2 regions of the Cytobacillus sp. MT66 genome follow, and region 2 is predicted to be linked to the other one. Evidence: riboswitches for the same ligand, from Rfam matches in the RefSeq annotation. Region 2 holds a riboswitch; the other holds the start of a gene.
The links. Region 2 has a riboswitch for thiamine pyrophosphate ahead of thiC (phosphomethylpyrimidine synthase ThiC). Riboswitches for the same ligand answer to the same signal wherever they lie in the genome.
Positions count from the first base shown of each region.

Region 1: it holds a riboswitch for thiamine pyrophosphate, as region 2 does, so the genes downstream of both, tenA (thiaminase II) here and thiC (phosphomethylpyrimidine synthase ThiC) in region 2, are expected to answer to the same signal.

Region 1 covers NZ_JBXAFB010000001.1:249,968-254,314, forward strand. Annotated here, with positions in the region: gene AC1Q59_RS01215 (sensor histidine kinase) at 1-628, shown strand, start outside; gene AC1Q59_RS01220 (response regulator transcription factor) at 625-1,224, shown strand; gene AC1Q59_RS01225 (branched-chain amino acid aminotransferase) at 1,513-2,583, shown strand; TPP riboswitch at 2,693-2,782, shown strand; gene tenA (thiaminase II) at 2,937-3,623, shown strand; gene AC1Q59_RS01235 (ABC transporter ATP-binding protein) at 3,645-4,347, shown strand, end outside.
Region 2 covers NZ_JBXAFB010000034.1:2,941-7,287, reverse strand. Annotated here, with positions in the region: gene AC1Q59_RS24540 (LysR substrate-binding domain-containing protein) at 1-869, shown strand, start outside; TPP riboswitch at 1,505-1,619, shown strand; gene thiC (phosphomethylpyrimidine synthase ThiC) at 1,766-3,550, shown strand; gene AC1Q59_RS24530 (OsmC family protein) at 4,139-4,347, shown strand, end outside.

The DNA.
Region 1 (4,347 bases), on a different contig from region 2:
AAGGATTGCAGAGCTTGTAAAACAGGAGGAAAGGCAGCGAATTGCCCGTGATCTTCATGATACATTAGGACAAAAGCTATCACTGATTGGACTAAAAAGTGACTTGGCCAGAAAGCTTGTCTACAAAAATCCAGAACAAGCCAAATCCGAAATGAAGGATGTACAGCAAACAGCTAGAACAGCCTTAAATGAAGTGCGAAAAATGGTGTCTCAGATGAGAGGTATCCGTTTAAAGGAAGAAATGGTCCGCATCAAACAACTTCTAGGGGCAGCACAAATAGAGCTCGTGTTCAACGAAGAATGGAAGCTGACCAATGTCTCTATATTTATAGAAAACATCCTTAGCATGTGTTTAAAAGAAGCGGTTAACAATGTTGTCAAGCATAGTCAGGCAACAGTCTGTGAAATACGTGTAGAACAAACACAAAATGAAATTTGTATTGTTGTTAAAGACAATGGCATCGGAATTAATCAGGGAAAATTGCAAAATGGGAGCGGTCTGCTCGGCATCAACGAGCGCCTAGATTTTGTAAATGGTACACTTGATATTGTGAATGAACATGGAACAACGATTGTAATGAAAGTGCCAAATGTCGTGATACAAACAGGAAAGGAGGGACGGATATGATTCGAATTGTCATCGCGGAGGACCAGCGGATGATGCTTGGAGCATTAGGGTCGCTTCTAAGCCTAGAGGATGATATGGAGGTTGCAGGGCAGGCATCCAATGGAGAAGAAGCCATTTCCCTTGTGAAAAAGCTTAAGCCCGATATTTGTATCATGGATATTGAAATGCCCGAGAAAAGCGGCCTTGAAGCTGCTGAAGAACTAAATAATATGGACTGCAAGGTTATTATTTTAACGACTTTTGCCCGATCTGGCTATTTTCAAAGGGCACTAAAGGCGGGAGTTAGGGGATATTTACTAAAGGATAGCCCAAGTGAAGAACTGGCTAATTCCATCCGGATGGTAATGGCTGGAAAGCGGATCTATGCCCCAGAGCTAATGGATGATATCTACAGTGAAGAAAATCCGCTGACAGCCCGGGAAAAAGCAGTGCTCGAACTTGTCGCCGATGGGAAAAACACAAAGGAGATTGCGGCTGAACTTCAAATTAAGACAGGCACAGTCCGAAATTACATCTCCCAAATCATGGATAAGCTTGGGGTAAAAAATAGAATCGAAGCAATTGCTCAATCAAAAGAAAAAGGATGGTTCAAATAACTAGACAATAGTAAAGAAAACTATTGAAGGTATCGAAATACTTTTGCAATTAGCCTTGTTGCTAATTGCCTTTTTAATGCTTTAAAAAAAATTTTAAACAATTTTAAAAAACATCTCGACAAAACGCTATGAATTGTCGGATAATTGTAATTACAATACACGTAAAAGTTATATGAAAATACTAATAGGCGTTATTCCAATTTTATGTGCATTGTCTAGTATTCGTTAAACGCTTTATTTTTTTTAATTAAACTTTCCAATAGTAAAAAAAAGGCAGGGAGAAGTAGGATGAAAGATTATCCAATCGAAGTTCAATTAAGCACTGAAAGAAAAGAAAAACCTGATTTCCATAATCTTGAATTTGGAAGAAACTTTACAGATCATATGTTTCTTATGGATTACACAGAAGGGAAAGGCTGGCATGATCCTCGCATTGTCCCTTATCAGCCTATTACATTAGACCCTGCAGCCGTCATTTTCCATTATGGGCAAACAGTTTTTGAAGGTTTAAAAGCATATCAAACAGCTGATGAGCAAATTTTTCTATTTAGACCTAATAAAAACTTTGAACGTTTAAACCGTTCCCTTGAACGTTTGTGCATGCCGCAAATTGATGAGGAGCTAGCACTAAGCGCCTTAAAGCAATTAATCAATGTAGACCGGAACTGGGTTCCAAATGTTGAGGGAACATCTCTTTACATTCGCCCATTCGTTATTTCAACTGAAGCGCATTTAGGTGTTTCACCATCACTTACTTACCAATTTATTATTATCTTATCTCCTGTTGGAGCTTATTATAAGGAAGGCATCAACCCTGTGAAAATTGCGGTTGAAACAGAATATACCCGCGCAGTTAAGGGCGGAACAGGGGCTGCCAAAACTGCCGGAAACTATGCTTCAGGCTTAAAGGCACAGGAAGTGGCAGAAGACGCTGGTTACTCTCAAGTATTATGGCTTGATGGTAAAGAGCATAAGTATATTGAAGAAGTAGGAAGCATGAACGTCTTCTTTAAAATTAATGGGGAAGTGGTAACGCCTGAGCTAAATGGCAGTATTTTAGCTGGGATTACACGTGACTCAATCATCAACCTGCTTAAACATTGGAATGTACCAGTTACAGAAAGAAAACTTTCAATGGATGAGCTTGTACAGGCAAGCAAAGAAGGAAAATTAGAAGAAGCCTTTGGTGCAGGTACAGCAGCTGTTATTTCTCCAATCGGCGAACTTTTCTATAAAGAAGAAAAGCTTGTCGTTAATAACGGAGAAACAGGTGAATTAACAAGAAAACTATACGACGAATTAACTGGCATCCAAAATAATAAAGTAGACGATCCATTCGGATGGCGCGTACTTGTCTAAAGAACTGCTTTTAGCAGTTCTTTTCTTTTTCCAAAAATTCACTTGCAATTCATATGAATCATGATATGCTAGGTATGTACGTCGGAGAATTTTCAAACAATTTAATTTAGAGTCTTGCTAGGGGCGCCGAAAGGCTGAGATGTGACCCTTTGAACCTGATCTAGTTAATACTAGCGTAGGAAAGCAAGAATGATGTAAAACCAAACTTTTATTTCATTCACTAACCGCTTTCTTTACGGAAAGCGGTTTTTTTATTGTGTTAAAAAGTTAAGGTTTTACAAAACCAAGTTGATTGGAGCTAAAAATCAACGGCAACGTTAAACACAGCCTATTATACAGAAGGAGGGAGTTCGTTGAACACAACGACTAAAACGTTTACCGAAAGACTATTTGAAAACGTGCAGCCAATCTGGGAGAAAAATCACCAGCATCCATTTGTCCAAGAATTAGGAAAAGGCACTCTAGACAAAGAAAAATTTATCCGCTACATGAAACAGGACTATGTCTATTTGATTGACTATGCCAAGCTGTTTGCTATCGGTGTCATGAAGTCGCACGACCTGGATACCATGGGGAAATTTGGTCAGATCCTGCATGAAACATTAAATTTCGAAATGGAGCTTCATCGTCAATTTGCTGCAGAGTTTGGGATTTCTAGAGAGGAATTGGAAGAAACAAAGCCAACTCCGGTTAATTTAGCCTATACACGCTATATGCTGCATGCTGCTCAGCATGGCAGTTTGGCTGAGGTAGTCGCGTGCCTGCTTCCATGTGCATGGGATTATTGGGAGATTGGAAAACTATTAAGAAAGCAATATGGAGACCAATTGGACAATAATCCTTACGCCAAATGGATAGAAACCTATGATTCCGAAACTTTCGGTGCTGGTGCACAATGGCTGATCAAACTAATGGACGAGATTGCAGACGGCAAGCCAGAGCGTGAGCTAGCAAAATTAGAAGAACATTTCCAGATGACTTCAAAATATGAATACCTATTCTGGGACATGAACTACTATGATCACGATTGGCCAATCTAAATTAATTAAGCTGGTGGAAAAATGCTTGAACTAAAAAACGTATCTTTCTCATTTCAACACAATGGTGATAACATCATTTCAAATCTGGACATGAAACTAGAGCATGGTGAGTTTGTATCACTTGTAGGAAAAAGCGGGTCAGGAAAAAGTACCATTTTAAAACTAATCACAGGTCTTCTTAAACAAGATACCGGTGAAATCCTTATCAATGGAAAACCAGTTTCCCTGGGGGATGTAGGGTACATGCCCCAGCGAGACCTGCTTTTGCCCTGGAGGACCATTCTTGAAAATATCATGCTGCCGTCTGAACTCCGAAAAGATGTACATATTTCAGCAGAGGAAGCCGAAAGCTGGCTAGACAAAGTTGGATTACTTGATTATAAGGATGCGCTGCCTAAGCAGCTTTCTGGCGGAATGCGACAAAGGGCGTCATTTCTGCGGGCCTTGTTCACAGGCAAAGATCTATTATTGCTTGATGAACCATTCGGCGCCCTCGACGCATTGACTAAGAAGGAAATGCAGCAATGGCTCCTTTCAATATGGAAGGAATCGAATAAAACTATATTATTTATCACCCATGATCTGGAAGAAGCCTGTTTTTTAAGCGACAGAATCCTGCTATTGCATCCAAAAAAGAAGATAGAAGAAATGAACGTAAGCCTGCCGCGCCCGCGAGTGCCGGATATGCTTCATAAAAAAGAAATGGTCACCTTAAGACAAAACC
Region 2 (4,347 bases):
TTTTTACTACTGTGGCGTCCATAAAGAGCGTTACTGAGGCTGCAAGAGTTCTTTCCCTAAGTCAGCCAGCCGTAACCATTCAAATACGAAATCTAGAAAAAGAAACAGGATTGAAGTTAATCGAGGCAGAAGGAAGAGGGATCAAACTGACCAACTCGGGTCAATTTTTATTTAAACAAGCCGAACGTTTATTTGATATGGAAAAAGACATAGAAAATAAATTGAATCAATTAAGGAATGGAGAGCTAGAAAATTTACAAATAGCATCAACTTATTTACCAGCTAATTTTTTGTTACCCTCATGGCTGGCCAAGTTTAAAAATGAATCACCTTTGGTAAATGTAGATTTATTTAGTGGTAATTCAAATGAAGTACTCGAAAAATTACTTCGCTATAAAGCTGATATTGCTTTTGTAGTAAAAGAAAAGTGGAAACAAACAGAATTAAACCTCCATCACTTAATGGACGTAGAATTTTGGTTTATTGTCCCGAAAAACCATAAATACAATGGAAAAGAGGTATTACTATCTGATTTGGTCCAAGAACCATTTTTATTAAGAGAGGAAGGAAGTTCTACAAGGGAAGTTCTTTTTTCTTTGTGCAAGGTTCATGGAGTTACGGTTCCACGCATAGGGTTGCAATTTCATGGTTTAAATGAATCTGTCCGTGCTGTTATAGCTGGGTATGGAACAATGCTAGCACCTTCACTGGCAGTACAAGAACACTTGAAGCGTAAGGAATTGGGGAGAGTTAAGGTTAAAGGTATTGAAATAAAACGCCCTGTATATCTTTGTAGCCGTAATAAAGATAAAGAATTATCTCCCAATATCGAAGGGTTCCTGAATATAATAAAAAGTAATCCTTTTTAAAGAAAAGTAGGGGAAAAGGTGGGATTTCTGAGGATTGGACTTCTGTTTGTTAAGGTACCCATAGTATTTTAGTTTTTATAACGGGGAGCATCTGGAAAATGTGATTCCGCCCTTGATCCATTTTAGAGGTCAAATCCCTTTTAAAATGAGCAATTCCAATAAAAATGGTAAATAACATTCTTCAGTTTGCAGTGGTTGTATCTAACCATAATTCCTTTAAACTTTTTGAAATTAGTTCCGTGATTATTTTATCTAAGGTGAAGCGAAAATTTAGGTACAGAATAGATGTATCCTTAAAAAGGAGAATTACACTAGAACAGATAGAGATGTATTCAGATAGTGGATGGGATTATGTAACGGGCTATCAATTTTTTTAAGTATATTCATCACCTGTTGAGCCCGATGTCCCAGAGCTACATATAGACCCGGCCAGAAATCTTTTACACTAAAGGCACTGGGTAAGAAATTAGCCTTTAAAAGAAGCTTAAATGAACAGTAGATTATCAATTACTCATAGTAATCCTCCACCTTTGGGCGGTGGTTTCTCGTTTAATTAAATTCAGTGAATTTTTCTCATTTTATAAATTTTCCTTTTATTTTAACGCAGTTTCATGTATATTAAAATCAAATAGAATAGAAATAACTAGGGGAGTCCAATAAGTTGGGCTGAGAAAGAAACACGTTGAAGTTTCTTGACTCTTGGGACCTGATCTGGTTCATACCAGCGTGGGGAAGTTAGTCATTATAGTCACACTACTTCTGTATACATATAGCCGGGTCCAATTATTTATTGGACACCGGCTTTTTTATGTACTTCATAAGCTTTAATAAGCTCTCCACTTGTTGTGTTCTTTATCTTGTCCTTATATTCATAAAAGGAGAGATTTATTATGTCAATGTCAACATCCTCATTAAACGATCAAAGTATTTCCATCATGTCTAATTTTTCCGGAAGTGAAAAAGTATATGTAACAGGTTCTAGACCGGACATTAAAGTTCCAATGCGTGAAATCAAGTTAAGCCCGACAACAGGTACGTTTGGAGAAGAAGAAAATCCTCCAGTGCGTGTGTATGACACCAGCGGACCATATACAGACCCTGATTATTCTGTCGATATTACTAAGGGTCTTCCTGCCCTTCGCCGTTCATGGATTCAAGAACGCGGCGATGTTGAGGAATATGATGGCCGTGAAATGACACCAGCGGATAATGGTTATAAAGATGAAAAGGATCCTCGCGCCAACCGTCATGCGTTTCCTAGTTTAAAGCGAAAACCGTTACGGGCCAAAAAAGGAAAAAATGTGACACAACTTCATTATGCAAGAAAGGGAATTATCACTCCCGAAATGGAATTTATCGCAATTAGAGAAAATATGAAACCTGAATTCGTACGGGATGAAGTTGCAAAGGGGCGAGCGATTATTCCCTCAAATATCAACCATCCAGAATCAGAGCCCATGATCATAGGCCGTAACTTTCATGTGAAAATTAATGCAAATATTGGTAATTCTGCTGTTTCATCTTCTATCGAAGAAGAGGTTGAAAAAATGACCTGGGCGACACGCTGGGGTGCTGATAATATTATGGATTTATCGACAGGGAAAAATATCCATACAACACGGGAATGGATCATTCGGAACTCACCGGTTCCTGTCGGTACTGTCCCCATTTATCAGGCACTTGAGAAAGTAAATGGTGTTGCTGAAGATCTTACCTGGGAGGTTTACCGTGATACCCTAATTGAACAAGCAGAGCAAGGTGTTGATTACTTCACCATTCATGCTGGTGTTCTTTTGCGGTATGTCCCGTTAACAGCTAAACGTTTAACAGGTATTGTCTCTCGTGGTGGGTCTATCATGGCACAATGGTGTCTATACCACCACAAAGAAAGCTTTTTATACACTCACTTTGAAGAAATCTGTGAAATCATGAAATCCTATGATGTTGCATTCTCTTTAGGGGATGGCTTACGTCCTGGGTCTATTGCAGATGCGAACGATGAAGCACAGTTTGCAGAATTAGAGACACTTGGTGAGTTGACAAAAATTGCTTGGAAGCATGATGTACAGGTGATGATTGAAGGACCAGGGCACGTACCGATGCACCTAATTAAAGAAAACATGGATAAACAACTGGAAGTTTGTCAGGAAGCGCCATTTTACACACTTGGGCCTCTTACGACTGATATTGCTCCTGGTTATGATCACATTACATCTGCTATAGGAGCTGCAATGATTGGTTGGTATGGGACGGCAATGCTTTGTTATGTAACGCCAAAAGAACATTTAGGTTTGCCGAATAGAGATGATGTTCGTGTAGGGGTTGTCACTTATAAAATTGCTGCACATGCTGCTGATTTGGCAAAAGGACATCCAGGAGCACACAAAAGAGATGATGCTTTATCAAAAGCTCGTTTTGAATTCCGTTGGAGGGATCAGTTTAATTTATCTTTAGATCCTGAACGTGCAATCGAATATCACGATGAAACGCTACCTGCTGAAGGTGCTAAAACAGCACATTTCTGTTCTATGTGCGGACCTAAATTCTGCAGTATGAGAATCTCACAAGATATTCGTAACTTTGCAAAAGAAAAGAAAATTGAAACGAAGGAAGCTATTGAAATAGGTATGAAGGAAAAAGCTGAGCAGTTTAAGAAATCTGGTGGTAACATATATCAGTAACTTTATTAGGGGGTTATTAGGGTAAAGGTCGATAAAATAGAAGAGGAAATTAATCAACTCATCATAATTTTAAAGGAAATCAACATTATGAAAAAGGTATCAAGTGTAATTAAAAAAATGTTTTATATTATATTATTAGTAATTAAAAAGCTTCATAAGAAATAAAGCTAAGAGATCCCATAAGAAACCTTGCCTTAATTTTTTAGTTGAGGCAAGGTTGTTTAACGTTATATATAAAAGACATTCCAATAGAATTAATGCCGCTTCGATCAATAAAATTATTTTATTACATACGGAAAGTTAACTTATCCACATGTTAATGGAACAGGTAAGTATTATTATTACTCCAAATAACCGGTCAATTATTATTAAGTGGGGTAGCTATTTTTACAACATAGCTCTTTATATTACTTTCACCCTTAAAATTCGTTTGGGAAATTACTTATCAATGAATCTAAAACAAGCTTAACAAAGCAAATCAAATTGTTGAATATATAAAAATTTTATGATAATATAAATATATTAATTCGCATATAATTACTAGGAATTAAAAAATATTAAAACCTGATGAAAAAGGAGAGATTTATATTGGCTATATCTACATATAAAGCAAAAACTTTTTTAAAAGAGAACGTGTTAGTAGAAGCTGAGGCAAGAAGTCATAAGGTAATTATCGATGAACCGGAAAGCCTAGGGGGCTCAGATAAAGGAATGAGTCCGGTTGAACTCCTTCTTTCTGCCCTAGGGGCATGCCAGTCAATCGTAGCAAGAACCTATGCGAAAAAATTTGATATAGC